3 regions of the Thioalkalivibrio sp. ALJ15 genome follow, and region 1 is predicted to be linked to each of the others. Evidence: riboswitches for the same ligand, from Rfam matches in the RefSeq annotation. Region 1 holds a riboswitch; each other region holds the start of a gene.
What was found. Region 1 has a riboswitch for cobalamin ahead of G015_RS0104830 (TonB-dependent receptor domain-containing protein). Riboswitches for the same ligand answer to the same signal wherever they lie in the genome.
Positions count from the first base shown of each region.

Region 2: it holds a riboswitch for cobalamin, as region 1 does, so the genes downstream of both, G015_RS0109525 (TonB-dependent siderophore receptor) here and G015_RS0104830 (TonB-dependent receptor domain-containing protein) in region 1, are expected to answer to the same signal.
Region 3: it holds a riboswitch for cobalamin, as region 1 does, so the genes downstream of both, bluB (5,6-dimethylbenzimidazole synthase) here and G015_RS0104830 (TonB-dependent receptor domain-containing protein) in region 1, are expected to answer to the same signal.

Region 1 covers NZ_KB912057.1:254,839-264,798, forward strand. Annotated here, with positions in the region: gene G015_RS0104825 (cob(I)yrinic acid a,c-diamide adenosyltransferase) at 1-60, opposite strand, end outside; gene G015_RS0104830 (TonB-dependent receptor domain-containing protein) at 64-1,941, opposite strand; cobalamin riboswitch at 2,083-2,332, opposite strand; gene G015_RS0104835 (hypothetical protein) at 2,378-4,276, opposite strand; gene G015_RS0104840 (cyclopropane-fatty-acyl-phospholipid synthase family protein) at 4,387-5,625, opposite strand; gene fnr (fumarate/nitrate reduction transcriptional regulator Fnr) at 5,831-6,562, shown strand; gene G015_RS0104850 (TIGR02444 family protein) at 6,555-7,040, shown strand; gene G015_RS0104855 (DUF2058 domain-containing protein) at 7,088-7,657, shown strand; gene G015_RS0104860 (DNA mismatch repair protein MutS) at 7,673-9,262, opposite strand; gene G015_RS0104865 (aldo/keto reductase) at 9,412-9,960, opposite strand, start outside.
Region 2 covers NZ_KB912059.1:35,894-45,853, forward strand. Annotated here, with positions in the region: partial or broken gene G015_RS13660 (IS3 family transposase) at 954-2,064, shown strand; gene G015_RS0109505 (hypothetical protein) at 2,162-3,307, opposite strand; gene G015_RS13775 (DUF3325 domain-containing protein) at 3,396-3,746, opposite strand; gene G015_RS13670 (PepSY domain-containing protein) at 3,743-5,329, opposite strand; gene G015_RS0109520 (hypothetical protein) at 5,346-5,633, opposite strand; gene G015_RS0109525 (TonB-dependent siderophore receptor) at 5,623-7,707, opposite strand; cobalamin riboswitch at 7,870-8,123, opposite strand; gene G015_RS0109530 (LysR family transcriptional regulator) at 8,642-9,523, opposite strand; gene G015_RS0109535 (cation diffusion facilitator family transporter) at 9,615-9,960, shown strand, end outside.
Region 3 covers NZ_KB912060.1:103,644-113,603, forward strand. Annotated here, with positions in the region: gene G015_RS0111770 (cobyric acid synthase) at 1-1,023, opposite strand, end outside; gene cobD (threonine-phosphate decarboxylase CobD) at 1,020-1,982, opposite strand; gene cbiB (adenosylcobinamide-phosphate synthase CbiB) at 2,071-2,973, opposite strand; gene bluB (5,6-dimethylbenzimidazole synthase) at 2,978-3,688, opposite strand; cobalamin riboswitch at 3,783-3,985, opposite strand; gene G015_RS0111790 (cobalamin-binding protein) at 4,132-5,034, shown strand; gene G015_RS0111795 (iron ABC transporter permease) at 5,041-6,012, shown strand; gene G015_RS0111800 (ABC transporter ATP-binding protein) at 6,012-6,866, shown strand; gene G015_RS0111805 (hypothetical protein) at 6,879-7,268, shown strand; gene G015_RS0111810 (pirin family protein) at 7,612-8,460, shown strand; gene glpK (glycerol kinase GlpK) at 8,620-9,960, opposite strand, start outside.

The sequences.
Region 1 (9,960 bases):
CAGGCCAGTCCGGCCTTCGTCACCCGTGCGGGTCGCAATCTTTGACAGTCGATTACCCATGCATCACCTCTGCTGGTAGCGCAGCTTGACGAAAGCGGCCCGACCCGGCTGGTTGTAGCCCCCTTGGGTCTCGTAATCCTTATCAAGCACATTACTAACCGTCGCCCGGAGCTGCCATTCCCGATGGATCTGATAGCTGGCGCGCAAATTCAGCAGGCCGTAACCGGAAAGTCGGTCGTTATTACCGGTATCGTCATACGATCGACTCTTGGCAATGGCTGTAGCTCCAACGGAAAACCGCCCGAACTCTCGGTCCAGATCCAACCTCGCACTTACCGGCGCCCGGCGCGACAGCTCCTTTCCGGTTTCCCGGTTTTCGGCATCCAACAACGTCATCGAGGCACGAGAATTCCACGGACCGAACTCATGGCCACCCTCGATCTCCAACCCACGAATCCGCGCCTCTTCGATGTTTTCAGGGAGAGGGGAGCCGGTAATAAGGTTATCGACGCGAGCCTCAAACACCGCAACGTCGACGTACGTGTGACCGGCTGAGTACCGCGCACCGAGTTCATACGTTTCTGACTCTTCTGGATTTAAGTCTGGATTGCCACGGAAAAACCCTACATCTGGGAAATAAAGATCGTTAAATGTCGGAGCCTTGAAAGCCGTCCCATAGGATGCCCGCAGGCGCAGGGCATCGGTGGCCTGCATGCCCCAGGCGATCTGACCCGTGGTCTTTGCACCGAACTGCTCGTTGTCGTCGTAACGCAGCGAAGCTTCCAGGTCGTGGTTGCCAAGTTCGGTGCGCAAGACCGAATACACGCCAACGTTGTAACGCGAGTCCTCGTCATAATCGGTGGTGCCATCAACCTGGTCCTCGTAGGCATCCACTCCGGCCACTAGGTCGGTGCGATCCCCAAGTCGGAGATCGTTGCGCCAGGTCAGCTGATTCCGACGCGTATCGAATCGATCGATGCTTCCACCAAGCACGCCGCCTTCCGTCACATCGTCACTCTCATCCCGTGACTGCCCGAGCGTGACTTCCGAGTCCCAGCGGGCGGTTACCGGAATACGAACACCGGCCCGCAGGGCGGCGTGCACGAAATCCGTGTAGGCACGGTCATACGGCCCCAGACGGCCAAAAGAGTCCGGGTCGGCGGGGTCGACGAGGCCGAATTCGTCCGCATCGTATTCCGAGCGGCCCTCCGAATACAGCATGTTGCCGAATAGCTCGATGCCGTTGGGGAGCCGATGCGACAGCTTGCCGGCCAGCGAGGTGTTCTTGTAACCGTCAGGGTCATCGTCACCGACGTCGTCCTGCACGTTAATCCCATCGGTCTCGAAGTGGCTAACCGAGAAACTGTAGTTCGTGTTCTCGGTGCCGCCGGCAACGCCGACTCCGGTCTCCCACGTGTCAAAACTTCCGCCTCCGACAAATGCGTTGACCTTCGGCGGTCCTTCTCGACCTTCTCGGGCAAAGATCTGGGTCACGCCGCCAATGGCATCGGACCCATAAATGGACGTTCGAGGGCCCCGCACGATCTCCACTCGTTCGATCTCCTCCGGCGGCAGGAACCGCCAACTCGCCCCGCCGGTGGTCGCAGAGCCCATGCGAACTCCATCGATCAAAAGCAGGTGGTGATCAGATTCGGTACCCCTCACGCGCACACTCGACTGTTTACCAAATGGGCCGGCACCACTCACCGATACGCCAGCGCGCCCATCTAAAAGATCGGTGAACTGCTGGGGCTGCAGGCGTTCGATTTCCTCGCGGTCGATGATGGTCACCGAAGCGAGCGTCTCGTCGACGGTCTGGGCGATTCGCGAGGCGGTAACCTGGACGGTCTCCAGCGTCTGCGCGTCGTTGGTGTTCGGCGTGTCCGCAAGGGCGGGACCGGTGGCCAGCAGGATGGCCGTGGAAAGTGCTGTGCGTTTCATGTCGTCCGTGTCTCCCGGCGAGCCGCCCGCACGCCGTAAATTCGTCGGGACCACGCAGGCAGGGGGAGAGAGGCACGAGGGGGACCGGGCACAGCCGCTATGCGACCAGGCCCGATCATCCGCCTCGCATGCCCGCCGCATGCCGCGCGATCATTCCCTGGCCGGTCTCCGGGCTGACGAGCGTTCCGGTGCGGCGCCTTCCCGAACGATTCCGTTCAGTGGCGTGTGCCGCGACCATCAGAGGCCGTCATGGCCTCTCGCTCGATTACCGTTGCGGGGGCAGCGTCGGATTCGTCCGCAGGCATCCAGATACCTGTAGCGGGCTCACCGAACTTCCCGTTTAACCCCTCGGCGAGACACGCCGAGGGGCACCAGAAAACGCACGAAAGCCTACACAGTTGGTCAAGAAATTACCAGACCCGGGAAATACGCGGCGTCAGGATCGCTGGGCCTCGGCCTGCACATAACGTGCGCCGCTCTTGAGCAACCGCCCCCAGGACTTGTCCTGCAGCATGGCGTCAAATTCCGGCGACCGTTCGGCACGCAAAGCCACCGGCGCCGCCTGCGCGCCCTCCTCCACCGGATGGGCGGCCAGCATCTCCAGGCGGTCGGGATTGGCGCCATATTGCCGTACCAGGAAATCACGCATGGAGTCGGACAGCGGCAGATGGTAGATGCGCGTCAGACGCAGGGCCAGCCATTCCGCCATACGGCTAAGATCCTGACGCACCATACGCACCATCGCCGAACCCAACCCCGCCTTGGCATCCGCACTCATGCCGACGTACAGGCCTCCGAGATAGGCGGCGGGATTCGCATAGATCGCGCGCTGGATACTCGGGTTGGTCAGGTCGACCAGAGGCTCCAGAATCAGTGCGAGCTGGATGCCGATGCGCTTGGCGGTGTCCGCATCCAGTGGGTGCCCACCAAAGTAGAACAGGTCGCCCTCGCGCCGGATGCCGAGCTCGGACAGGTACTCACAGAACCGGTCGGCCAGGCGCAGCTTCTGGTCGTCCGCCAGCTCGATCACCTCTTCGCTCACGCGGATACCGCGCGCACTGCGCTTGAACCAGCTCTGCTGCCCCTTTCTCTCGACCTGCTGTCGTCGCAGCGCCTCCCAGCGCTCGACCGCGGCGGTATAGCGACTCTGCGCCTGCATGAGCTGGTCCCGCGCCGCGCGCAGGTCTTCGACATGACGCAGCGCCCGCCCCAGCAGGCGGCCTTCCGGCGAATTCACAGCGGGGCGGGACTGTTCCAGTTGCGAAAGTGCATCCAGCACCTCGCGCCCGATACCCAGAGTCGGCGAACGCAGGACCTGCGGATCCAGGCCACTGGCCGGGCTTTGCGCCAGCAACATCGCGAGCGAGCGCAGGCGACTGACCACACCCGCCTGAGCGACGCGGAAACGGTTGCCCTGATACTCCAGCCGATCCAGCGCATGCCCCAACCGCCAACCACCCGACCATTCGAAACTCAGCCGCCGGATCTGCCGCCCGTTGACCATCTCGAAGGCCAGTACAAACATGGCCTGCGTATCATCCAGTGAGCAGCGCGACAGGTCATCCGAGTCCGCCGCTGAAAACAGGCGGTCCAGAAATTGATCGATCCGCCGGACGCCATCCTCACGGGTTGGCGCGACGCCCTGAAGCCGGTCGCGCAGCGGATCCGCCAGTTCGGAGGCATCGTGGTGCAGTTTTTCCAGCGCGGCCAGACGAGCATCCGCAGTGGCATCCACCAGATCCGCGACGCGCGAGCGCAGCCCCAGCCGACGGTAGATCTCGATCTGCTCGGCCGCTGCTGCGAGGCTGGTATCGCCGGTCATCTCGCGCACCGCGACCGCGACGCCTTCCGGCGAGATATCCACCTCATGAAGCAGAACCTCGGCGGCCTTGCGTCGCCGCATGTCCGGCGCCATCTCGGCCATCGCCAGGTCGCGGGTCACGAACAGCAGGTCCGGCAAAAAGTCGATCGTATTGCGCAGCTGATCGCGTGAGCGCTCCTGCCGCTTGCCCCGCGTGGCATCGGCAATAAACCGCGCCAGCAGGCCAATCACCCCGAACAGCAGCGTGTAGACGGCAAAAAAGATGAAATTCTGGGCCGGGGCGGCGTGGCCAAAGCCCAGGAAATAGCCCCCCTGCATCGCGAGGAAGGTCACCGGGCCGGCCGCCCACAGCAGCTGCAGCATGTTGAGCGACCAGGGCACCTTGCGCGCGGTCGCCGCGACCTCGGTGATCCGGCTGCGCCCGGCCGCCTCGATCAGCACATGGTCCTGGCTCGGACTGGCGGCCTGGGGGGCCTCCTGCCGCTGTTGCCGCTTGCGAAACCTGCCAAACACGCGTCGTCCCTGCCCCCTCAGCGTTTCCGTGAAGTGTAGGGAAAACAGACCGGTTGCGGGTGCCCGGTCAGGAAAAAATGTTCAGGGAGCCAGGAAGTAGTCCGCAATCCCTACGCAGCACTGCGACCCCGGACTGCCGCCTCCCCCGGCGGCGTCGAAACCACCTTGGGCGCCTCGTCGGCATACAGATAGTCGCGGGTGAGCGGCACGGCATCCTGCTGTTTGGCCACCTGGATGTGGAACACCACCTGGCGCCACCAGCGGAAGGTCGCCTCGCAACTGGCCAGATAGAACTCCCACATGCGGCAGAAGCGCTCGTCGAAGTGGCCCACTGCCTCGGCACGGATGTTCTGGAACCGCCGATACCACTCGGCGAGCGTCTCCGCATAGTGCAGCCGCCAGAACTCGATATCGGTGGTATGCAGCGGGGTCGGCTCCAACGCCTCCATCACCTCGGACAGTGCCGGGGTATAACCGCCAGGGAAGATGTACTTGCTCAGCCAGGGGTTGGTGGTCCCCGGAGGCCCCTGGCGGCCAATCGTGTGCAGGACGGCCACGCCATCGTCCTTGAGCAGGTCGTTCACCCGCTGGAAGAACGTGCCGTAATTGGGCACGCCGACATGCTCGAACATGCCGACACTGACGATCCGGTCGTACTGGTCGTCGTGTTCGCGGTAGTCCTGATAGAAAAAGCGCACGCGATCGTCCAGCCCGCGGCGCTTCGCCTCGGCCTGGGCCACTCGCAGCTGCTCCCGGGACAGGGTGATTCCGTCCACCTGGACATCGGCATTCTCGGCCAGGTGAAAGGCCAGCCCACCCCAGCCGCAGCCGATATCCAGCACCCGCTGACCGGGCTCCAGCACCAGCTTCTTGCGCAGCATCGCGCACTTGGCCTGCTGGGCCTCCTCCAGGGTCATGTCCGGGCGCTCGAAATAGGCACAGCTGTAGAACATGCCTTCGTCGAGAAAACGGCGGAACAGCCACTCGTCCACGTCGTAATGATGGGAGATGTTCTGGTAGCTGCGCGCGATACGGTTGCCCTGCTCGAGGACCGCGCGAAACATGCACACCAGCGGGTGCACACGACGCTGGAATCTGGGCGCGAAGTTGCGCATGGCCACATCCAGAAACACCCGGATGCCCTCGGGACCCGGCGACCAGAGCCCGTCCATATAGGTTTCGCCCAGCTGAAACCCGGGATCTCGCGCGATGCGCTTGAGGGCCGCCCGATCATGGACCTGCAGCGTGATCTCGGGTGCCCCCTGCCCGAAACGGCGCTCGCTCCCGTCCGGCTCGCGCAGGATCAGCGTGCCGTGGTGCATGTATTCGTTCAGCATCCGTTCGATCATTGCGTCCCTTCCCATGCGAATCGCCTGCTATATTAAACAGAGTCTAGATATCGCACTCGCTCCGCCGCAAGCCTCTGAATTGGCTGATCCCTGCCACTCCAAAAGGTTCCACACTCACAATACCGGAATTCCTCATACGGGCAACCTCTATACGGGGGCCTCACACACCTTCCCTCACCGATGGCAAAACCGCTAACCTGAGCACATGACACTGCGCCCGACCCAAGCCTGCGAACACTGCACCCTGCGCCAGCTCTGTCTGCCGATGGGGCTGCCACAAAACGAACTCTGGCAACTCGACGAGATCGTGCAGCAACGCCGTCCGATCGAAAAGGGGGCCTTGCTGTTCGGCATGGGCGAGCGCTTCGACACCCTGTTTGCCGTACGCACCGGGGCGTTGAAGACCGTTCTGATCGGCGACGACGGTACCGAGCAAATCACCGGCTTCGCCCTCGCAGGCGATCTGCTGGGGCTGGATGCGATCCACTCCAGAAAACATCCGGTCAGCGCGGTCGCCCTCGAATCCACCAGTGTCTGCGCAGTCCCGTACACCCATGTGGACGACCTCGCCGGCAGGCTTCCGACATTCCGCCAGCACATGATGAACGTGATGAGCCAGGGGCTGGCTCAGGACGAAAGCCTGCATGCCCTGCTCGGGCAGCGCACGGCGGAGCAGCGCCTGGCCACATTCCTCGTCACCCTGTCGGAGCGGCATCGTGCACGGGGCCTGTCCACCGAGCGCTTCTACCTCCCGATGTCGCGCGCCGACATCGCGAACCACCTGGGGCTGACTCAGGAGACCATCAGCCGCCTGTTCACACAGCTGCGCAACCAGGGGGTAATCAACCTGCACACCCGGGATCTCGAGATCCTCGAGCCGACGACCCTGCGCAGTACCGCCGGCGTGACTTTTACGCCCGCCGCCAGTAGTGCCTGAGGCCGCCCGGCCACACGACTTCGACCGCTTCTGGGATTTCGCCCTGCGGATATGGGCCTGCGCCCCCGCACGGAAACGCCTGCTGCACTGGCAGGATGCCCATGAGGTCGATGCCATCCTCGCCCTGTTCGCCCTGTGGTACCCACGGCGAGTACACACACACGACTGGCAGGCGCTGATGCAGGCCGCCGCGCGCTGGCGCGAGCAAACCACCTCGCGCGTGCGCGCCCTGCGCCGCCGTCTCAAGCCCAACAGCCCCGATGAGCGACAACGCCAAGCCCTGTACGACGCCGTGAAAGGGCTGGAGCTGGCTTGCGAGCGCACGGCTGCGATGCGACTGTGTCAGCGCACGCAGGCGCTGGGCAATCCCGCTGCGACTCCCGATCTTGCGCGGCGTTTACACCTGCTGTTTCCCACCCTTCCCATGACCGAGATCCTGGACGGATTACCCGAACTTACACACGTCGGCTGCACATAGCAGAGGTTCGGGCTATCCTCCCGACACATTTTCTACAGGCAAGCGGCATGTCGGACGATCTGCGCAATCAGCTCCTGAAGGCCGGGCTGGTGGACGAAAAACAGGTGCGCAAGGCCAAGAGCCAGAAGCACAAGGCCCAGAAGACACAACCGAAAAAGAAAAAGGGCAAGCCCGCCGACGCCGAGGCTAGCGCCGCTGCGGCTCGTCAAGCCGAGCAGGCCCAGCGCTCGCGGGAGAAGAACCAGGAACGACAGGAAAAGGCCGAACGCCGCGCGCGCCGGGCGCAGATTCGCGAACTGGTGAACCAGCACCTGGCCCCGATCCCCACCGGCGACGCCGCGATCGACTACCACTTCCAGTTCGACGGGCAGGTCCGCCACCTGCCGGTGACCGAGGACACCCGCAAGCGCCTGGTCGACGGCCGCGCGGCGCTGGCCGGCCTGGAGCTGCACCCGAGCAAGGGTTTCCGTGTAATCCCGCGCGACATCGCGGACAAGATCCGCGAGCGGGATGCCGAATGGCCGCTGGTTATCCCGGCCGAGGAAAGCGGCGGTTCCGAGCCCGATCCCGACGACCCGTACAAGGACTACGTCGTCCCCGACGACCTCATGTGGTAACGCCTCGCTCGGGGCTCACGCCTTGCCGGTATCGCCCCCGGCCTGGGCGGTGGGGAGTTCGGCGAAATGCTCGCGCGCACGGGCAACCAGCTGGGCCGGCAGCCCGTTCTTCTCGGCAATCGTAAGACCAAAGGACACACCCGGCTCGCCAATCAGCAGCCGGTAGGTCGGGGACAGCGTCTCGGCATCGAACTGCATCGAGGCGTTCACGATGCCCGCGTGCTGGGCGGCATAGTCCTTCAGGGGCGCCAGGTGGGTATTCACAATCCCGCGCGTGCCACGCGCACGCAACTCGTCCAGCATCGCCATCGCCAGTGCCGCGCCCTCGTCGGGGTCGGTGCCCGTACCCAGCTCGTCCAGCAGGATCAGGGTCTCCGACCCCGCGTGATCAAGAATCCGCTTCAGAACCTCCACATGGCCGGCAAACGTGGACAGGTGGTGGAACAGGCTTTGATGGTCGCCGACATCGACCATCACCTGATCGAAGCGCCCGATGCGGCAGTCCTGCTCGGCCGGGATATGCAGCCCGCACCAGGCCATGGTGACCAGCAGCCCGAGCGTCTTCAGCGCGACCGTCTTGCCGCCGGTATTCGGCCCGGTGATCAGCAACAGGGGCTGCTCGCCATCCAGCCGGATCGACAGCGGCACCGGCTGCGGCCCGTTGCCCTCGGCGAACTGCAACAGCAGCAGCGGGTGGTAGGCCTCGATCAGTTCCACCCCGGCCTCCGCCTCCAACCGCGGGGCATGGGCATTCATCTGTGCGGATAGCTGCGCGGCGGCGGATGCCAGGTCGATCCAGGTCAGTGCGGTCAGCATCAGTTCCAGCGGCTCGCCATACTGGCGCACCACGTCGGTCAGCTCGCGCAGCAGGCGCTGCTGCTCGGTATTGATCTGGCTGTTGACCGTATCCAACTGGTTGTTCAGCGGCACCGCCTCGATCGGCTCGACGATCTGGTCGCGCCCGCCCATCGCGGTGCCGCGACGCACACCCTTGACCGCATTGGCCGCCTCGCCACGCAGCACCATCACCGCGCGTTCCTGGTGCCACTGCACCTTCAGCGCGTCCTCGCCCTTTTGCGCGACATCGGAGGCCGCCAGGCGCTTTTTCACCACCGCCTCGACCTCGTCGCGCAGGCGCCCACGCTGCTCGAAGGCCTCGACCAGCGCGGGGCTCGCGTCCTCGCGCAGCGACCCGCCGGGGTTCAGGCACGCCGACAGGCGCTCTTCCAGCCCCTCGGGCGGATACAGCTTGTTCAGGTCCGCCGGATAGATCTCGGGGGTGTCCGCCAGTTGATCCGCCAGCTCGCGGGCCTGACGCATGATTGTCTGGAGGTTGTGCAGGGCCTGCACCGGCAGCGCAGCCCCGGGGTTGGACGCCTGGCGCAGCGCCGCGCGCACGTCCGGCAGTTGCCCCAGACGCGGCAGGGTCCCGGCATCCAGACGCTGGCGCGCAACGGTCACCGCGGTCTGCAGTGCGCGCGCCGCATCCAGATTCGGTGCCGGCTCCAGCCCGCGCGCGGCATCCGCGCCGTAGGGCGTCGCGGTCAGGCGCTCCAGCAGACGCTGGATCGCGGGGAATTCGAGGGCCTTCAGATCAACCTGCATGACATACCCTTGTGCATGAATTCTCTACCATGGCCGGGGCTCGGGACCCTGTGGGAGCGTGCTTGCACGCGAAGCCCCTGCCAAAGCCGGATGCAGGCGGGGCTTCGCCGGCAAGCCGGCTCCCACAAGGGGGGAGACCAGGCTTCGGCTCACTCCTCGGCCTTCTTGAACATCCCGAGGTAGGCCTTTTTCTCCAGCAGCGGTTCGCGCATCACCGCCAGCATGTCGTCCAGGTGTTCCGGCGTGCTCATACCCACCAGGGAGGTGCCCAAGCCCGGCGTGGAGCGGTTGAACTGCATCGCGCGCTGCGCCGGATTGGGCAGGTTCGCCAGCTGCTGTTCGACCACCTCCACCGACTGCTGGGCGAGGTGTCCCTTCAGCATGGAGTGGGAGGCGAACATGTACACCTCCAGCTGGTGCGCGGCCTGCAACGGGCTGGCCACATTGCCCTGCCCGGTCGCGGTGTTGAAGCGGGTAAAGCCTTCCAGCATCACCTGGTTGAACGGGAGCATCCCGATCTTGAAGTGGTGCCGGGCGTGGTCGTCGCCGGTCACGGTCTGGGCCGCACGTTCGGCCAGCCCCTGCATGGAGGTCAGCGACTGAAACACGGCGGCATCGGTCTCCTCGCGGAAGCCCTCGAACGTGGAGATCCCGTAGGCGCGGATCTTCTTTTCCCGCGCCGCCCGCTCCAGCATCTC
Region 2 (9,960 bases), on a different contig from region 1:
TCATTTCGCGCATGACGTGGGATATGAGCCTTGCGGCTTCACTGGTGAGTCCGCACTACACCGCCTCGCGAAGGAGGTCATCGCTGAGGTTGGCCGTCTCTGGCTTCCAGAATATCGCGTGGAGGTAAGAGACCACGATTCGATGGGAAGCGAACACGTCGAAAGTGAATTGGTTGTCGAGTCCGGTCAGTATTCCCTTTCCGGGGCCATTCTTCACGAGCGTCGAGAGGGTAGCGTTATCCCGGATCTGCACACTTCTCTGGCAGACTACCCCCTGCTCGTGGAATTGGCCTGTACCCATTTCTGTTCCGACGAGAAGATCGAGGCCTTGCGCAGGACCGGCTTGGATACCGTTGAGATCGACCTGTCAGGTCTGCCTTATGACCTTGAGCGAGCCGAGCTTTGTGAAATCCTGCTTGGGGGCGGTGCGGGTCCGCGATCCCGGTGGATCCTCCACCATGGTGAGGCCGATGCGCGTGGGCGGGCTCGTGCCAGATTATGTACCCGCATTCGGGAAGCGAACGCGCAGCAGCGCTTAGCCGGCCAGCGAGACTCCTTCCTTCCAACGCAGCCGCGGAACCTCGTGCCTCATTCTCAGGCGGATAAGGTTCCGCCCCAGGCCCGATATGCATCGTCGGTTGCTCGTTCTTGGAGCAGCCAAACGCTGCAGTCAAGCTGGTTCTTCTGCAGCGGCTGTCGGATCCCATTCTCCATAGCTGAGCACCCGTCGCCTGGAGTTGAATGGATTGCGTGTCCGCACTGCGGTGAATCCGTCTCCACTCAGTATCCTGAATCACTGCAACCGCATTGGGGGAAGGATCGATACGACCATTCAGGTTGATCCGTTAACGAGCCGAGGCGAGCCCAATCGCGTTGCCGACAGACAAGGATTCCGCTGCGCTAGGTTGGGCTGTCGCCTTCCCTTAAATTCGGTCTATTGAAACGAAGACGAGATTCGAAAAAGTCGGTTTACGGAGAGCCAGATCGTTCAGACGCTGAAGCAGGTCGAAGGAGGCCGGAAGGTGAAGGACGTCTGTCGGGAGATCGGGGTCTCGGAAGCGACCTACTACCAGTGGAAGTCGAAATACGGCGGCATGGAGGCGGCCGACGTCCGACGGCTGAAGGAGTTGGAGGACGAGAACAACCGGCTCAAACGGATGTATGCCGAGTTGGCCCTGGAGAACACGGCCCTGAAGGACGTGATTGCCAAAAAAACTCTGAGCCCGGACGAGAAGCGCCGTGTGGTCACCTCGTTGACGCAGGACCACGGGCTGAGTCAGCGCCGGGCCTGTCAGGCGGCCGGGGTTGCGCGGTCGGTGGTGCGGTATCGCAAGCAACCGGACCGGGATGATGCGGTGATCGCGCTACTGCAGGAGTTGGTGGAACACTATCCGGAGCGGGGCTTTGGCAAGCTGTTCAAGCTGATCCGGCGTCGGGGCCTGCTCTGGAACCACAAGCGGGTCTGGCGCGTGTACTGCGCCCTGAAGCTGAACCTGCGGCGCAAGGGTAAGCGCCGCTTGCCACCACGGGAGCCCCGGCCCCTGGCGTCGACCGAGGCCCCGAACGCGTGCTGGTCAGCGGACTTCATGTCGGATGCGCTGTGGGACGGACGGCGCTTTCGCACCTTCAACGTCGTGGATGACTTCAACCGTGAAGCGCTGGCGGTGGAGATCGATCTGAACCTGCCCGCACCCCGTGTGATCCGGGTGCTGGAGCGTATCGCCGCCTGGCGGGGCTATCCGCAGCAACTCCGCCTCGACAATGGCCCCGAGTTCGTCTCGGCCGCGATCGCCGACTGGGCCGAGCAGCGGCGCGTGGAACTGAGCTTCATCCAGCCGGGTAGGCCCATGCAGAACGCCTTCATCGAACGGTTCAACGGCAGCTACCGCCGTGGGGTCCTGGACCTCCACGTCTTCTGAACGCTGACCGACGCCCGGGAACACACCGAGCAGTGGCTGCAGGACTACAACGAAATCATCCCTCCCGACTCACTGGGGAACCTCACGCCGGTCGAGTACGGGCAGCTACACCACACAGAAACGCTCTAGTTATGCGTGGATCTAATTCGGGGAAGTGGACAAAGCGACGTTTCGGCAACGATGGCCCTGCCATCTCAATAGCGTCTCACTCGACAATGGTTTATCCCCGGCGTCTCCCCAGGTCATTCTTGACCGGCCCCGATGATGGCCAGCGAGGATACTCCATCGACCAGCTCGTGCTGTTGAACCCGTTCGAGCCGGTCGTTCGCATAAGTGAATTCATGTACCACGCCGCTGAGCGGGGATCCGACGAAGGCTTTCTCCTGCTCGGGAAGCATTATCACTTGTTGGAATGTCGGCCGATTCTCCCCGTCGGCGAACACGGGCAGGGTGCCAGCTGGCATCGAGTCCAGCAGGTTCTCTTCCAGGATGTTGACCAGATGTACGGCACCGTCCTCGGTCACGCTCAGTCCGAGGCCGTCCCGTGACACAGCGCCGCCCACCGAGGGCGCCGGTAACGTCAGACTCTTGTGTCCGGAGCCGAGCGGTTCCATGGCCATCACGACGTCGCCGCTGACTCCAAGCATCCAGTCGGTTCCCGTGATGATCTCAGCCCCCCAGAGTCGGCCGTCGCCTAGAGCGTCAGGGTATGTCACCCGGTAGGGTGCAAAATCATCTTCGAGGTCCAAGACCTTCATGTGGTCTTCGCAGAAGAATGTCACCCAGCCCGGGCCGAGGGTGCTGCCGTGCAGGCTGTTGCAGGCGTGTACCGAGTCTTCGCCCTGTTCGCGATGCACCCGCAATGACTCGGCTAGTCCTTCCTGTGGTTCCGGCATGTAGGAAGTGACCGCATCGGCGCCGATAAACCGGCCGCTGCCATGATGAGGTGCTCCGCCGTCGATGCGGCGAGGCGCAACCTCGCCGTCCTTCAGGTCGTCGGGCACGAAACCGTAGAATGCGCCCTCACCATCGGCGAATACGCCGATCGCGTCGGCGGATGATTCCACGTGCGACGGGCGTTCCATCTCGTATTCGCCTGCGACGGTTGCCGAGCTTCCTCGAATGAAGGTCACACGGTCCGAGTCTCGCTCGGTAACAACGACAAACCCGGTATCGGCGGCCTTCGTCACACGGGGTGGCGCGTCCGTCTCGAAGGATTTGATGACCTGCATGTCCGAAGGAGCGACGGCATGGAACTCGGGGTTTTCCGAATCCGCGACGTAAAGCAGGGGGCCGCTGTCCGCCATGGCCGGGGGCAGCGGGGTGAGCGATAACACGAGCACTGTCGCGGTCGTGCGGGAAAGCCTGGTCAATGGGATGCGTTGCATGCGGGTTGTCTCCTGATTGTGTGACAAAGAAAAGGGACGTGCGGCCCGGGTGTCTGTACCGAGAAGCAGCGGCTAGGGATGCGTTGCCCTAAGCTGTCAGTACTGCGAATGCGGCTAGCGCACCGCCGGCCAGTGCCGCGGCGGCAAGAGGGGGTGTCCATGCCGGCAGAGACCGAAGGGCCATCGACACCACGAGGCCGGCCAGGGTCAGCACTCCGAAGTAGGTCACCAGACCGAGACCGAAGCCCCAGACGATCACGCTAGTCACGGCCGCCGTGAGCAGCGTCAGTGACCCGACGATGGCGAACAGCCGTTTGCGGGAAAGCCGGCCGTCAACTCCCCATACCTGTTGATGATGGCGCTTCATGGCGACCGCGAGGCACCACAGTCCCCCGTGACCCAGGCCAGTCATGGCGATGCCCGTCAGGATGCTGGTCATTGGGACGTCTCCTCGTTCGCGGACGCCCGAGAGGCGTGGCCCATGTTCGTGTTCTCGGAGCCAGCACGGACATTACCGACGCGGTACCAGGCGTAAACGGCCAACCCCGCCACAGTGAGTGCGGCCAGGTCCGTTCCGGCCATGACCCACGAGGCCTGGGTCAGGGTGACGCCCAGGTGCCGGTCGGTAACAAGGAGATTGACTACGGGGAGGGCCAGTGCGACGAGCACCAGTAGTGCCAGCTGCTCCCGCCAGAGACGCCGCGCGGGACGCGCAAGGGAATGCAGGATCAATGCAGCCCATGTAATGAACATCGCGTGGACTTCCCAGTCACTGCGGTTCTCGAGATGGACAGGCAGCAGCCGGTTGGCCAGGAAATAGGCTAGGATAGCGACGAGGAGGCCGACGATGACGGCGACATTGAGTCGTTCGACGAGGGCCGGCCCCATCGTCGAGTCCGGTCTTGTTTCCCTTGCCAACCGGCGTTTGACGCTCCACAGGACCAGCCCTGTGGCAATCATGGCGGCGCCGGCCAGGCCCGACAGAAAATACAGCCAGCGAAGAGGAGCATCGGCGAAGCGGCCTTCGTGCAGCCCAAGCAGCGAATCTCGCACGACTCCTGCGCTGCCCAGGGGGGGCTCGTAATGTTCGAGTAGTTCGCCCGTCACGCCGTCAAAAACGAGCTGCTCCGAGGATCGGAAAACCGTGTGGTTGTCTCTTGCGATGCCGATCCTGGCTCCACTATCGCCCGGGTTCTGAATGGTGACATGGCGTACTGAACGGTCGCCCCATTTCGTTTCTGCCCGGTGTACTAGTCCCTTTATTTCGATCAGATCGGCCGGCTGGTCATGAGCCTCGGCATGGAACACTCCGGGGAAGCGTTCGCTGAAGAAGGTTTGCTGTGGCGCCGATTCGGCACCGTAACCTGCAGAGATGATCACGGACATATAGGTAAATCCGAGAAATACCAGACCGGACCAGGTAATCATCAGGTGAAATGGGAGCGGCAGGACGCTGAACAGGTTGTGTGCATCCAGCCACGAACGCTGTCCCTTGCCGGTCCGAAAGGTGAAGAGATCCCGGATGATCCGCCGATGGATCACGATGCCGGCGATCAGTGTAACGAGCATTGCCATGGAGGCAATTCCGACGATCCAGAACGCAGTCGTACGTGGCAGATAATGCAGCTGGTAATGCATCCGATAGAGGGTCATGCCTCCACCGGTATCTCGATATTCGACCGGGTCGCCGGTGTCCGGTGCCAGCAGGCGGTTCTGGCGGCTGCCGTTCGAGTCCTGCCAGGCGATTTCCAGGTCCGGGTTCTCGCGGATGCCCGGTGGGTCGATGTTCCAACGGCCGGAACTGGGAACGGTCTCCTGCAGATACTCCTGGGCGACGGCTACTGATTCCGCAGCTGACGCACCGGGGCCATTCAGTGAACGTTCGGGTGTCATCCACTGGTCGATTTCCACGGCAAAATAGCCGATGCTGCCCGTGACAAAGATGAAGTAGAGCAGCCAGCCTAGGCTGATGCCCGTCCAGGTATGCAGCCAGGCCATGCTCTGACGAAACGTATCTTTCATGGGATCCTCCGGGGCATCAGCTGCCGGTGGGTGCGAGAAAGAGTGCCAGCAGCCCCAGCAATACGCCGGGGCCGAGGACGCCGACAGCGGCTCGCATTGCGGTTCCCGCCGCGAAGGCCCACAGGGCCGCGGCGGCGTGGACGAGGAAGCTCAGCGCAATTGAAAGATCGACCGCCTCCGCCCGGTGCAGTGGCAGGGTATGCACCATGGTGGCCCCTAGCGATACGGCCAGCAGGTAGCCGCCGAACACCGCGGTGCAAATACGAAGCACCACGGCGCTGGCATGCAGCACATCAGAACTCATAACGGTACCGTGCCGTAATGGTCCGGCCTGCAAGTGGGAATCCACGCTTCTCGAAGTAATCCCGATCAAGGGCGTTTTCGATCGTGATTGACAGGCGCTGGTCGGGGGTGGGCTCCCATCCGGCCGATAGGTCGACGAGGGTGAAGCCGCCGTCCTCGACGATTTCACCGGGGTTGTGGACCCAGTCCTCATCCTTGCGCGGTCCGACATAGCGCGCGAGGATCTGTCCGTCCACCTGGCCGAAGTCCAGGTCGATGCCCGCATTCACGTTCCAGGTGGCCACATTGAGGCTGTCGCGTTTTTCGCCGTCGGCCTCTTCCCATGCCGTGAGGATGTGATTGACATTGCCGAACAGGGTGAGCATCTCGTTGTGTCTATAGCGGGTCTCGAGTTCGAGCCCCTCGAACCGCGCCCGGTCGGCGTTTTCAAAGCTGAAGATCCGGGGCTCCGAGGGATCGGCGGGATCCTCCCTGGTGACTCGTACCACGCGGTCACGCACGCGGGTGTTGTAGTAGGTTGCGTGAAGCGACATCGGGCCGCCGAAATAGTCGACCCCAATGTCCCAGGTAAAGCTCTTTTCCGGGTCCAGGTCCGGGTTGCCCCGAGTGATCTCGGTCTGGCCGGCCGGGGTCTGGCGTTCGCTCTGGCCCGTTATGGCTCCGGCGTCAGGAACGATGAAGGCCGTACCCGCTGATCCGCGGAGGTACCAGTCTTGTCCCAAGGGATGACTAGCGCCAATGCTCGGATTGAAGCTGGTAAAACGTGACCTGTCGGGCTCGAAGTCCGTGCCGTGTGGCGTGTCGAGCATTTCCAGCTTGATCCAGTCGTGGCGTGCGCCGACGGTTAGGACAGTATCCGTGGGAAGCCGGGATTGTTGCCGTGCGAACAGCCCCGTGGTTTCGCGTCGGCTGTCTGCGGAGTTGGGCTCGATGCGGTTGCCGTCCGCGTCCCAGCGAAGTGCGCGCTGTTCTGCCCGCTCATGATCCATGCCGAAGGTCAGGCGGTGTGCATTACCCCACTGCCAGGTGTCCTTGATCTGCACCCCGCGCCAGTCGACCACGTTTCTCGAGGAACGGTATTCGGGGGCGCCATCCACCACCTCCATATTCGTGGAATCCTCGCGGGCCCCGTAGATCAGCAGGCTGATCTCGTGATCGCCCATATAGCCGGTCAGACGGGTCTCGCCACTGTAGCGGTCTACATCCTTCTGTCCTTGTTGGTCGGTGCCATACGCAATATCGCCCGGAGATTCGACATCGCGCGCGAGTACGCCTTCTAGGGACATGTCCAGCCACCAGCCGTCGGTCAACATGGTGCCCGCGTGGAGGCTGGCATCGTACTTCGAGAAGGAAGTATTATCGCGTCGGTCGCCACTCCCCATGCGGAAGTCGTCCCGCTGCTCGCGGGCGCCTAGTCCCAGAGTGATGTCCGTGCGCTCATTTGCGCTTCCCCCGGTGACCAGCTCGGCCTCGCGGGTGTCGAAGCTTCCGTAACCGAGCGCGATGCGGCTCTCCCACGGACCGGTTTTCCGCCTAGGGATGACATTAACTACGCCCGCCATCGCGGACGAGCCATAAACCGAGGACGCCGGACCACGCAGGACCTCGATGCGCTCGATCCCGGAGGGACTGATAAGGGACAGGTTAGTCGCTCCGGCGGGCCGGTCATCGTAGAGCAGCAGCGTGCGTTGATTGATCCCGGAAAATTGGGGGCGGAAGCCGCGCATGCCGATGCCCGAGAGCATTCCTGGGTACTGCACGACATCGACGCCGGCGCGTTTCTTGAGCAGATCGGTCAGATCGTTCGCGGCCGTCTTTTCGATCTCTTCCTCGGAGATGACCTGAATCGCCTGAGGTTCGTCGCTCACGGCGCTCCCGGTGCGTGAGGACGTGACAACCACGTCGTCCAGTCGTGGTGTCTCGGCCCCGGAGGTGTCCAGTGTGTCCGCTGCCACCGACGCGAACACCCCGGGAATCAGCCCCAGTGCTGCCAGCGCCGCGATGGGTTTTCGGGTTCGGGGAAAAACGGGAAGGGCTGCCGGCTGGCTATTCGGCCGGCTGTTTCGATGGTTCATGGTTTCCTCTCCGGCGCGCCGCCCGCGCACCCTGCTGTGGGCCAGGTGCGGCACTCGGAGAGCGAACGCACGGACCCTGCGCCCCGGGCGTGGATCAGCCCGGGGCGCAGGGTCCGTCGTCGGAAAGGACCCGAAGAACGAGCCGCGCAAAGCCCTCCGCAATGCCGCGTGGATGCTTCAGGCCGGTCTCCGGGCTCGCGGACGGGTCCTTCCTGGACCGGGGGCAGGGCACCTTCCCACGCTTGCGCGCAGTGGTCTTCGCCGTGCCCGGGGTACCGCTTGGTTCTGCGGCACCCCCGTCTCGCCTACCGTTGCGGGGGCAGCGCCGGACTGGTTTGCTCGGTGGGGCAAACGTACCGGCTTCCCGTTTAACCAGTCGGGTTAAACCGACTGGCACCTGAAGCAAGGCGCTGGAGGTTAATGGATCGCGTGTACGTTCGCAAGAATGCGCTGAGTGCGGTTCATGAACCCCATTCAACTCTTTCCCGATGAGGAAGAAGACTTAGCCAGGCTCCCTGGGTGAGCCACCGCCGGTCGAACGCTGGGAGCACATATCCAGCTGAGGGAGACGTCATGGCGCAGAATCGGGTCCAGTTTCAGCGAAGCGTATCGTTCCGGAGTTTATGGCGCATCACGGTACGCAGGCGCCGCGTCCAGGCGGCGCTGCTGTGGGATGGGGCTGCACAGTCAGGAATACGAGCCGGGGCTCTAGGTGCAAGCCGACCGACCCGGTCAGTGTCCCAGCGACGTCTGGCGGCATCTTCTGTCGCATTATGGCGTCCGTTGCATTTCGAGCCGGCGAATTTACTGCTGGGGCTATGCGGTGGCCGACCGCCTCTTCATCAACGTGAGAACGGAGCTGATCGGACAGGCGCCGGAGCCACAGGGGCGCAGGAGAAGATCAGGGGAATACGACACCGTTGAATTCGTGCTCTCAGTTGATTCGGGTCAGGTAGGATTCCAGCTCATTGGCCAGCCAGGTCACCACGGGACCTCCGTGGGCCTGTTCGGATTCCAGTACGCAGAAGGTCTTCCACCACTTAGCGGCCGGATGAGGGATTGTGCGAAGTTGTTCCTGGCGCAGGGCGCTGCTGATGAGCGGAAAGGGTAAATCGGCCCAGCCGGAACCTTCGATCACTGCGTCGCGGATTAATTCGTACTGCGTGAAGGCGAGGTAGTTGTCAGTGTCGGGAGACTCTGGGATCAGGCCGTCCCTGTCCAAATAGGCCATGACAATCTCCGTATGTCCGACGAGGTCGTCCTGCGTGACCCGGGGGAGGACTGCCAGTGGATGGTCGGTGGCGGTGACCGTAAGCATGCGCACGTCTGCAAGCTCTCGAAACCACTGGTAGCCCACGGTGAGCAACTGGGGCATCAAGCCGTAGGCCACATCCACGGCCTGGCGTTCCACAAGCTCCGGCAGCTCCCGGGGTGGAGCCAGATAAACGGATACGCTGGTATGCGGAAATGCGTGCTTCAGGCGACGTAGCAGGTCCCGCCACGTAGCCTCAGGGATGGCGTCGTCGCGGGCGATGCGCAACGCCGATTCGGCACCGCTCATGTGGTGCCGGCAACGGGCGTGGATCTGCCCGGCCACTTGCTGCAGGCGCTGGCAGTCGGTCACGATGCTGCCGCCCACCGGGGTGAGGTGGAGTTGATTGCCGCTGCGTTCGAACAGCACCACCCCCAGTTCGTCTTCCAACGCGCTTAAGGCGGTGCTCACCGTGGTGCGGCTGCGGCCGAGGGTGCGTGCGGCGGCCGCGACGCTGCCCTGTTTCACCACGGCGAGAAACGTTTCGATCTGGCTGTCTTTCATAGCCTCATGGTGACGGAAAACCCGTCGCTCAGCGACTCACGTTATTGAATTGGGCTCCCTAGAATAGCCAGCAATTCAATGGGAGGTCATCATGAGTTCGTTCTGGGCGCGGGAAAAAACGGCGCTGTATCTGTCTGCCACCATGGCCGGCATGTTTGCCCTTGGGGGTATCGTTTGGGGCTTGTGGGTTAACTCCCTGGTGATCCTGTTCGACGGGGCGTACTCCCTTGTAAGTCTGGTGCTGTCGTTGCTCTCGGTGTACGCCGCACGGGTTGTGCGGCGGCCAGCAAACCAGCGTTTCCCCTTCGGTCGTGCCGCGATTGAACCACTGGTTATTACCGTGAAGGGGCTGACTATTGCGCTGGTTTCCCTGTTGTCGATTGCATTGGCCTTGCACGCGCTGTTGACCGGCGGTCGCGTAGTGGAGACGGGCATGG
Region 3 (9,960 bases), on a different contig from region 1:
GGCACGACCCAGCATCTGGAAGCCGCCACAGATCCCGAGCACCTTGCCGCCATAACGCACATGGCGCTGCAGCTCGTCTTCCCAGCCCTGCTCGCGCAGCCAGGCGAGGTCGTCGCGCACGGACTTGGACCCCGGAAGGATGACCAGGTCCGCCGGCTGCAGCGACTCGCCCGGGCCGGCGAAGCGAAGGTCCACACCCGGGTGCAGACGCAGCGGATCGAAATCGGTATGGTTGGAGATGCGCGGCAGGGCCGGCACGACGACCTTCAGGGCATCCGCACGCTTCTCCGGCACCGCCTCGCGCGGCAGGGCGTCCTCGGCGTCCAGGTACAGCCCGTGCAGATACGGGATCACGCCCAGCACCGGCTTGCCGGTCTCCTGCTCCAGCCAGTCCAGCCCCGGCTTCAGGAGCGAGATATCGCCGCGAAAGCGGTTGATCACGAAGCCCCGCACCCGCGCGCGCTCCGTCTCGCTCAGCAACGCGAGCGTGCCAACCAGATGCGCAAACACCCCGCCCCGGTCGATATCCGCGACCAGGATCACCGGGCAGTCCACCGCCTCGGCAAAGCCCATGTTGGCAATATCGCCTGCGCGCAGGTTGATCTCTGCCGGCGAGCCCGCGCCTTCCACCAGTACATGCGCGTACTGCGTGGTCAGCCGTCGATGCGAGGCCAGCACGGCCTCGCGGGCGACGGGCTTGTAGTCGTGGTAGGCACGAGCATCCAGCTCGGCCGCAGGACGGCCGTGGATGATCACCTGCGCCCCCTGATCGGAGCTGGGCTTGAGCAGCACCGGATTCATGTCGGTATGCGGCTCCAGGCCGCAGGCGGCGGCCTGCAGGGCCTGGGCACGCCCGATCTCGCCGCCGTCCAGGGTGACTGCACTGTTCAGCGCCATGTTCTGCGGCTTGAACGGCACCACCGACAGCCCACGGCGATGCAGCACCCGGGCCAGCCCGGCCACCAGCACGCTCTTGCCGGCATCCGAGGTGGTCCCCTGCACCATCAGCGTGGTCGCGCTCACAACGCCTCCAGCCCCTGTTCCAGGCGGTGCCATTGGGCCTCGTCGCCCGGCAGCCCGAAACGCAGGCTGGCGGGGTCGTCGAAACGCCGCACCAGGATCGCCTGTCGCGCCAGCGCATCCTGAACCGCGACCGCATCATCGCGGCGCCCCCAGCGAAACAGTGCGGTGCCACCTTCGGTAGCGATTCCGTACCGCCACAGCAGCTCTTCCAACCGCGCACCCGCCGCGGTCAGGTTCGCGCGCGTCTGCTCCTGCCAGGCGCGATCCTCCAGCGCTCGGGTGGCCGCCCAGCGCGCCGGGCCAGACAGCGCCCACGGACCCAGCCGCTCCGCCAGCGCCGCCCGCAGCGCCGGCTCCGCCGCCAGGAATCCGACCCGCGCCCCGGCCAGACCGAAGAACTTGCCCAGCGACCGCAGCACCAGCAGCCCCGGGCCCAGGTCCGTGCCCGGGTCGGCCGCCAACAGGCTGTGCCGGGGGCTGGTATCCATGAAGGCCTCGTCCACCACCAGCCAGCCGCCGCGTGCCGCAAGCCCCTTATGCCAGCGCAGCAGCGTCTCCACGGTCACGCGCAGTCCAGTCGGGTTGTTCGGGTTGACCAGTACCAGCACATCCAGCTGCGGCAGGCGTGCCTCGATCGCGGCCGGCGCCGCGTCGCCAAGCGCAGGAAGCGCCTCGACCCGATGCCCGGCCATGCGCCAGGCCCGCGCGTGTTCGTTGTAACTGGGCGCGAGGAGGCCAACCCGAGCAGCCGCTGGGCGAAGCTGTGGCAGCAGCTGGATGGCCGCCTGCGAGCCCGCCAGGGGCAACAGCCCTTTGCAGCCGTAGTACCGCGCCGCGGCCGCCTCCAGACCGTCGTCGGGCTCCGGCAGGCGCGCCCAGACGTCCGCCGGGGGCATGGGCAGCGGATAGCCGTGCGGGTTGATGCCGGTAGACAGGTCCAGCCATTGCTCCGGCGCCACCCCGTAATGCCTGGCAGCTGCGCGCAGTCCGCCACCATGCACCTGGGTTAGCACGGCCCCGGTCGGTGCCGGCCGCGCTCTGTTCGGGTCAGAAGATCGCAAGGCTCACCCCGATGACAAGCACGCCCATCCACAGCGCCAGCGCCCGATCTACCAGCCCCATCGCCGCACGGATGCCGGCGGCATCCGGTGCCGCGCCCATCCCCAGGCGCGGACGCCACTGACGCTCGCCGTGATACTGGCTGGCACCGCCCAGCACCAGCCCCAGTGCGCCCGCCCCAGCGGCCATTACCGGCCCAGCGTTCGGGCTCTTCCAGGCCGCGGCCTGCTCGCCCCAGCACTGCAGGGCATCGCGAGTGCGCCCGGCCAGGGCATAGGCCAGCGCGGTCATGCGCGCCGGGACCCAGTTCAGCAGGTCATCCAGCCGCGCCGCGGTCCAGCCAAAGCGCGTGTAACGCGCATTGCGGTAGCCCCACATCGCATCCAGCGTGTTCACCAAGCGATACAGCACCACCCCCGGCGCACCGGCCACCAGGAACCAGAAAATGGTGCCGAATAGGGCATCGTTGCCGTTCTCCAGTACCGACTCCACCGCAGCGCCGCTGACCCCCGCCACATCCAGGGCCTCGCTGTCGCGGCTGACCAGCATCTGCACCTGCTGCCGCGCCTGGCCCAGATCGCCGGCCTCCAGCGCCCGGGCCACGCGCTCGGCGTGCTCGTCGAGGCTGCGCCAGCCCAGCGCCAACGCCAGTACCAGCAGCCCTACCAGCCAGACCGGCAGGAGCTGCTGCAACCAGACCGTCAGCAGCACAAAGGGCACCACCAGGACGGCCAGAAGCAGCGCGCCGCGGGCCCGACCATCGCGGTAGAACCGGGCCTCCAGGCGCTGGACCAGCAGCCCGAACCCGGCCAGCGGGTGCCAGCGGCGCGGATCGCCGATCAGGCGATCCAGCACCAGCGCACCAAGCAGCGTGAGGAACGCGATCAGCATCGGGTCATCCACTCGCTGAGGAACCGCCGGGTGCGTCGGTACGGCTGCCCCAGCGATTCTCGAACACCAGTTCGTCCAGCGACCGTCGCTGATCCCAGCCCTCGGTTTCCAGCATCGGCCGCTCGTAGAACGCATCCACATGACCCAGACAAAGGATCGCGATCGGCCAGGCCCCTTTCGGCATCCCCAGCTCCCCGGCCAGCCAGTCCGGGTCGAACAGCGACACCCAGCCCATGCCCAGGCCCTCGGCCCGGGCCGCGAGCCACAGGTTCTGGATCGCACACGCGGCGGAGCACAGGTCCATCTCCGGGATGGTGCGCCGACCCAGCACGTAGCGCTCGCGCCCATCGGTCAACGCGACCACCAGCAGCTCGCCCGCATCGCGGATACCTTCGAGCTTCAGCCGGTGCACCTCGGCGGCACGCTCGCCGCAGGCCTCGGCCGTGCGTGTCTGCTCCGCCGCCACATGCCCGTGCAACGCATCGCGCAGCCGCGCGTCGGTCACCCGCAGAAAGCGCCAGGGCTGCATGTAGCCCACGCTGGGCGCCTGGTGCGCGGCCTCCAGCAGGCGCCGCAGGGTATCGGGGTCCACCGGGTCCGGGCGGAAATGCCGCATGTCCCGGCGCTCGCCGATCACGCGATAGACCGCTGCGCGCTCCGCCGAGGCGAACGCGTTCGGATTCTCTTCTGACTGGTTGGGAGCTGGGGCCGTCATGAGGTTCCGTCGAGGCGACGGCGCGGCGAAGACACGAAGGAACAGGCTTTTAGGAACGCACCTGCGCCCTCGACCGTTGCCCGCCGCACGGTCGCAGGATGAATCACCGCCAGGCCGGTCTCCGGGCTTGCGAGCGTCGGAGGATGCCGACCGGCAGACGCCTTCCCGGGCACAGGACCCAGTGGCCAGTCTGCCGAGCGATTTACCGCTCGCTTACCGTTGCGGGGGCAGCGCCGGACTTGCACCAGCTTCCCGTTTCACCTGCCAACTGCAGGCACCTGACGAAAGCGGAGCATGATACGCGCTCAGGGTGCCCCCGACCAATTTGGGCACCAAACCATCTTGCCCTTGCTGCTATGATGAGGCGCTTTCGCTGCCCGTGCGGCGCCCCGAAAACACGGTATTGTTTACGTTACGAACAATCCACAACAGTCGGATTTTTAATGACTTTCACTTCCCTCAAACGCCAGTTAACGGCCCTTGCCGCGCTACTCCTGTGCGCGGGGCCGACACTGGCCGAACCGGTCACGGTGACCGACGATGACGATCGCGAGGTCACGCTCGACCGGCCCGCCGAACGTATCGTCAGCCTGGCCCCGCACATCACGGAAGTCCTGTTCGCCGTCGGCGCCGGAGAGCAGCTGGTCGGCGTCACGCAGCACAGCGACTTCCCGCCGGAGGCGGAGATGATCCCGCGAGTCGGTGGCTACAGCCGCATCGACCTGGAACGCGTGGTCGAAATGGACCCGGACCTGGTGGTCGCCTGGCGCAGTGGCAACTCCAGCTCGCAGATCGAGCGCCTGCGCGATCTGAGGCTGACCGTCTATGTCTCGGAACCGCGCAGTTTCGAGGGCGTGGCCACCAGCATGCGTCGCATGGCGCAGCTGGCCGGTACCGAGGAACGCGGCGAGGAGGCGGTGCAGGCCTTTCTCGACGAGATCGAGACGTTGCGGCTGGACTATTCCGACCGTGACCCGGTCCCGCTGTTCTACCAGGTCTGGGAACAGCCCCTGATGACGGTCAACGACGATCACCTGATCGGCGAGGCCATCCGCCTGTGCGGGGGCAAGAACGTGTTCGGCCACCTGGACCGCCTGGTGCCGCGCATGGACCGCGAGGCCGTGATCGAGGCCGATCCGGAGGTGATCATCGGCGGCGGCATGGGCGAGGACCGGCCGGACTGGGTAATTGCCTGGGAACAATGGGAGGACATGACTGCGGTGCAGCGCGCCAACCTGTTCTTTATCCCGCCGTCGCTGCTCCAGCGTCACACGCCGCGGATTGCCGAAGGGACCCGGCTGATGTGCGAAGAGCTGGAACGGGCCCGTTCACGCCGGGACGACTGACCAGCCGTGACGCGCTCCTTCCTCCTCGCCACGGGGGTCCTGCTCCCGGCGTCGCTGCTTGCGATCCTGATCGCGCTGGCCTATGGCAGCGTCGCCATTGCTCCCGGCGACCTGCTCGCGGTGATTCAGGGCGAAGGGAGCCGCCTGCACAACACGCTGGTACTGGAACTGCGCCTGCCACGCGCCCTGGCCGCATTCGCCGCCGGCGGGCTGCTGGGCGTCGCCGGTGCCCTGATGCAGGTGTTGCTGCGCAATCCGCTGGCCGATCCCTATGTGCTGGGCCTCTCCGGCGGGGCTTCGGTGGGTGCCCTGCTGGCCATGCTCGCGGGGCTGTCGATGTTCTCGGTCTCGGTCGCCGCATTCGCAGGCGCGCTGCTGTCCACGGTGATCGTGTTCGGCCTGGCGCACGGCACCGGCAGCTGGACGCCGACCCGATTGCTGCTGACCGGCGTGGTCGTGGCGGCCGGCTGGGGCGCCGTGATCAGCTTCCTGCTCGCCGTGAGCCCGACCGCGGAGCTGCCCGGGATGCTGTACTGGCTGATGGGCGATGTCTCCCACGCCCGCAACCCCTACCCCGCCTGGGGTGTGCTGGTGCTGGTCGTGTTGCTGGCCCTGCCGCTGGGACGGACGCTGAACGTGCTGGCGCGCGGCCCGATGCAGGCGGCCGCACTGGGCGTGGCCGTGCGGCCGGTGGAATGGACGATCTACGTCGCGGCGGCACTGATCACCGCCACGGCGGTCATGCAGGTCGGTGCGGTGGGCTTCGTCGGACTAATCGTGCCGCACATGCTCCGGCTGATCTTCGGCAACGACCAGCGCGTGATCCTGCCGGCCTCGGCACTCGGCGGCGGCATCCTGCTGACGCTGGCCGACACCCTCGCCCGTACGATGATCGCCCCGGAGCAGTTGCCCGTCGGCGTGATCACCGCGATGCTGGGCGTCCCCGTATTCCTGTTCCTGCTGTACCGGAGCCGCTGATGCCTCCGCACACTGCCGACCCCCAACGTCACGGCGACCCCCATGCGCCGGGTGCCGAGAGCGTGCACGAGGTGCCAGGGCCGGACACCCTGCTGGCCACCCACGATCTGGTCATCGACATCCCGGAACGCGCCAGCGGCTCACCCCTGGACCTGACCATCAACCCGGGACAGTGCTGGGGCATCCTCGGCCCGAACGGCGCGGGCAAGAGCACCCTGCTGCATACCCTGGCCGGGCTGCGCGCGGCCCGCACCGGAGAGATCCATGTGCAAGGCCGCCCGCTCCCTGAATACTCGCGAGCGCATCTGGCGCGCGAGCTAGGCCTGGTGTTTCAGAAGCACCACGACGGCTTCCCTGCAACAGTACTGGAGACGGCTCTGATCGGCCGCCACCCGTACCTGCGGCCCTGGGACATCGAGTCCGCCGAGGACTACGCCCAGGCCCGCGCCGCCCTGGCCCGCATGGATCTGGCGGAACTGGAGCACCGCCTGGTGGATACCCTGTCCGGTGGCGAGCGCCAGCGCCTGGCCATCGCCACCGTACTCACCCAGAACCCGCGGCTCCTGCTGCTGGACGAGCCCACCAGCCAGCTCGACCTGCACCACCAGGTGGCGGTGCTGGACCATATACGGGGCATCGCCCGGGACAACCGCGCCGCGATCCTGGTGCTGCACGACGTGAACCTGGCGGTACGCTACTGCGATCACCTGCTGCTGATGTTCCCCGACGGAAAGGCCTGCTGGGGCCCCACCCGAACCATGCTGGTGCCCTCCGCGCTGGAACGGCTGTACAACCAGCCGCTGAGCACCGGCGAGATCGACGGCCAGCCGGTCTTCATGCCGACCATCCCGTAACGAGGAATCCCGGTGGAATTCTTTCGCACCCTGCCCCTGCAAGCTGTCGCCGATTCCCTGCAGGCCGAGCTGACCGTACCGGCCCTGCCCCGGCTTTGCCCCGCCATTGACGCCCTTGTTGAAGAGACCGGGCCCGATGCCGGCGTCGTCTACTGCCTGTGGGGCGAGTTTCGTGTCCGGCGCGAGTGCATCAATGGCGGTGTGCGCTTCACCCTGCCGAGCTGCCCGAACGCCCTCGCCTGGACCCTGACGACCGGGCATCCGCCGAAGCCGGAGGCGGTCATGCTGCACCTGACCATCAACCGCCAGGAACACGACCCGGATTTCGTGGAGAGTCTTGAATTCTTTGCTGATAGCTGGCTCGAACTGACATCGCTGCAGCCGCCCCATGACAGGCCCTGACTGCAATTTTCTTTTGCTTTTATGGTCGGTATGGTTGCAGGGTTAATCAAGGGAAACACTGATGAATGTACACACTCGCGTTGGCACCCCAGGTTCTCCGAGACAAGGCGCGGTGCGCAGCCGGTAGTGGTTCTACCGGCAAGGGCCGCAACGCAGGATCGGGGAACCTGGGGTGCCAACCCCACAAGCCATTGAATGCAAGGGCTCGGCCGCTTTTGCGCGCGCACGGCGTTGCGGCTCCCTTGTGCAGAATGACTGCACGGCGGTCACCGCGCCTTGTTCGCACGCAAAAGCGACTCGAGCGCGAGCGTGTACATTCATCAGTGTTTCCCTAGGAGAAGTCATGACCCCCACACCGCCGGACAGCGTACGCACAGCCCACCCGACCCAGGACGGCGCGGGTGTGAAGATTCGCCGCATCCATGACTTTCGCGGCGGCCTGGATCCCTTCCTGATGCTGGACGAGCTGAAGGCCAGTGCGAAGGAGGACTACATCGGTGGTTTCCCCTCCCACCCGCATCGCGGGTTCGAGACGCTGACCTACCTCGTCCATGGCGGCCTGACCCACGAAGATTCGATGGGCAACCAGGGTCGTGTGGAGGCAGGCGAGGCGCAGTGGATGAGCGCCGGGCGCGGGGTCATCCACTCCGAGATGCCCCTGCTGGACTCGGACGGGCTGCACGGCTTCCAGCTCTGGGTGAACCTGCCGGCACGGCGCAAGATGGACCCTCCGCGCTACCGCGACGTGCGCGCCGACGCGATGCGCCACCTGCCGGAAGACGACGGCCCGCTGCACTTCAAGGCGATCGCCGGCTCCTGGCAAACCAGCGCCGGGGATACCGAAGGCCCGCTGGATCAGATCGGCGAAGGTGCGGCCATGGCGGACCTGAGCCTGCCCGCGGGCTACCGCCTGTCGCTGGCCGTCCAGCTGGAAGACCGGGTGCTCGCCTATGTCTATGACGGCGAGCTCACTGGTCTGAAGACGGGCCAAATGGGCACCTGGAGCGGGCAGACGCAGATCCACCTGATCGCACAGCAGGACGCGCGAGTGCTGCTGTTCAAGGGCCGCCCGCTGGGCGAACCGATCGCCCACTACGGCCCGTTCGTGATGAACACCCCCGACGAGATCGAGCAGGCGATCAGCGACTACCAGTCCGGCCAGCTCGCGGCCGAACCGGCCAGCATCGACTGATCCGGCAGGGTCTGACTCTGGCAGGGGCTTTCGCGGGCAAGCCCGCTCCCACAGACTTCAGGGTAGCGCCGGGTAAAAGTCATCGCTCTACCCACTGCCCCCTGTGGGAGCCGCCTTGGCGGCGAAGCCCCTGCCCACGCCGGCCCAGTCACCCGCCCGCTAGTCACTCGCCTCGTTGCCGTCCTCGCGCGCCCAGCCCATCGTACGCTTTACGGCCTTCTTCCAGCCCCGGTAGTAGCGGTCGCGGGTGGCCGCATCCATCTGCGGCTCGAATACCCGGTCCAGCTGGCTGTTTTGCTCCAGTTCGTCGCGCGTCCAGAAGCCCACGGCCAGACCGGCCAGATAGGCGGCCCCCAAGGCGGTGGACTCCGTGACCATCGGGCGTTCGACATTGACTCCGAGCATGTCGGCCTGGAACTGCATCATCACGTTGTTGGCGACGGCACCGCCGTCGACCCGCAGGCCCTTCAGCGCGATGCCGGAGTCCTGCTCCATCGCGTCGATCACGTCCTTCGTCTGATAGGCCAGCGAGTCCAGCGTGGCGCGGGTGATGTGTTCCTTGCGCGTACCGCGCGTCAACCCGAAGATGGCCCCGCGGGCATACATGTCCCAGTACGGCGCCCCGAGCCCCGCAAATGCGGGGACGACATACACACCATCGGAGTCCTCCACCTTGCTCGCGTAGTATTCCGAGTCCTCGGCCGAGTCGATCAGCTTGAGCTCGTCGCGCAGCCACTGAATCGCGGCACCGGCGATGAAAATGGAGCCCTCCAGCGCATACTCGACCTGGCCATCGACGCTCCAGGCGACGGTCGTGAGCAGGCCCGAGTGCGAAGCGACCGGCTCGATGCCGGTGTTCATCAGGAGAAAGCAGCCTGTGCCATAGGTGTTCTTGGCCATGCCGCGCTCGAAGCAGGTCTGCCCGAAGAGCGCCGCATGCTGGTCGCCGGCAACGCCCGCGATGGGGATCTCGTTGGCACCGAACATCTCGGTTCCCGTATGGCCCAGCACTTCGCTGGAGGCACGGACCTCGGGCAGCATGGCCCGCGGGATCTCCAGCTCATCCAACAGCGTGTCATCCCAGTCCAGTTCGTGGATGTTGAACAACTGCGTGCGCGAGGCGTTGGAGACATCCGTCACATGCCGCTCGCCGCGGGTGAGATTCCAGATCAGCCAGGTATCCATGGTGCCAAACAGCAGCTCGCCACGCTCCGCGCGCTCGCGCGCACCGTCTACATGGTCGAGCAGCCAGCGCAGCTTGGTTCCGGAAAAGTAGGCATCCACCACCAGACCAGTGCGACTGCGGATCGTCTCCTCCAGCCCGCGCGCCTTCAGCTCGTCGCAGAAACTGGCGGTGCGCCGGTCCTGCCAGACGATAGCGGGGTGGATCGGCTTGCCCGTCTCGCGGTCCCAGACCACGGTGGTCTCGCGCTGGTTGGTGATGCCGATGGCCGCGAGCTGGGCCGGCTTGATGCCGCGGGTCTCCAGCACCTCGCGTGC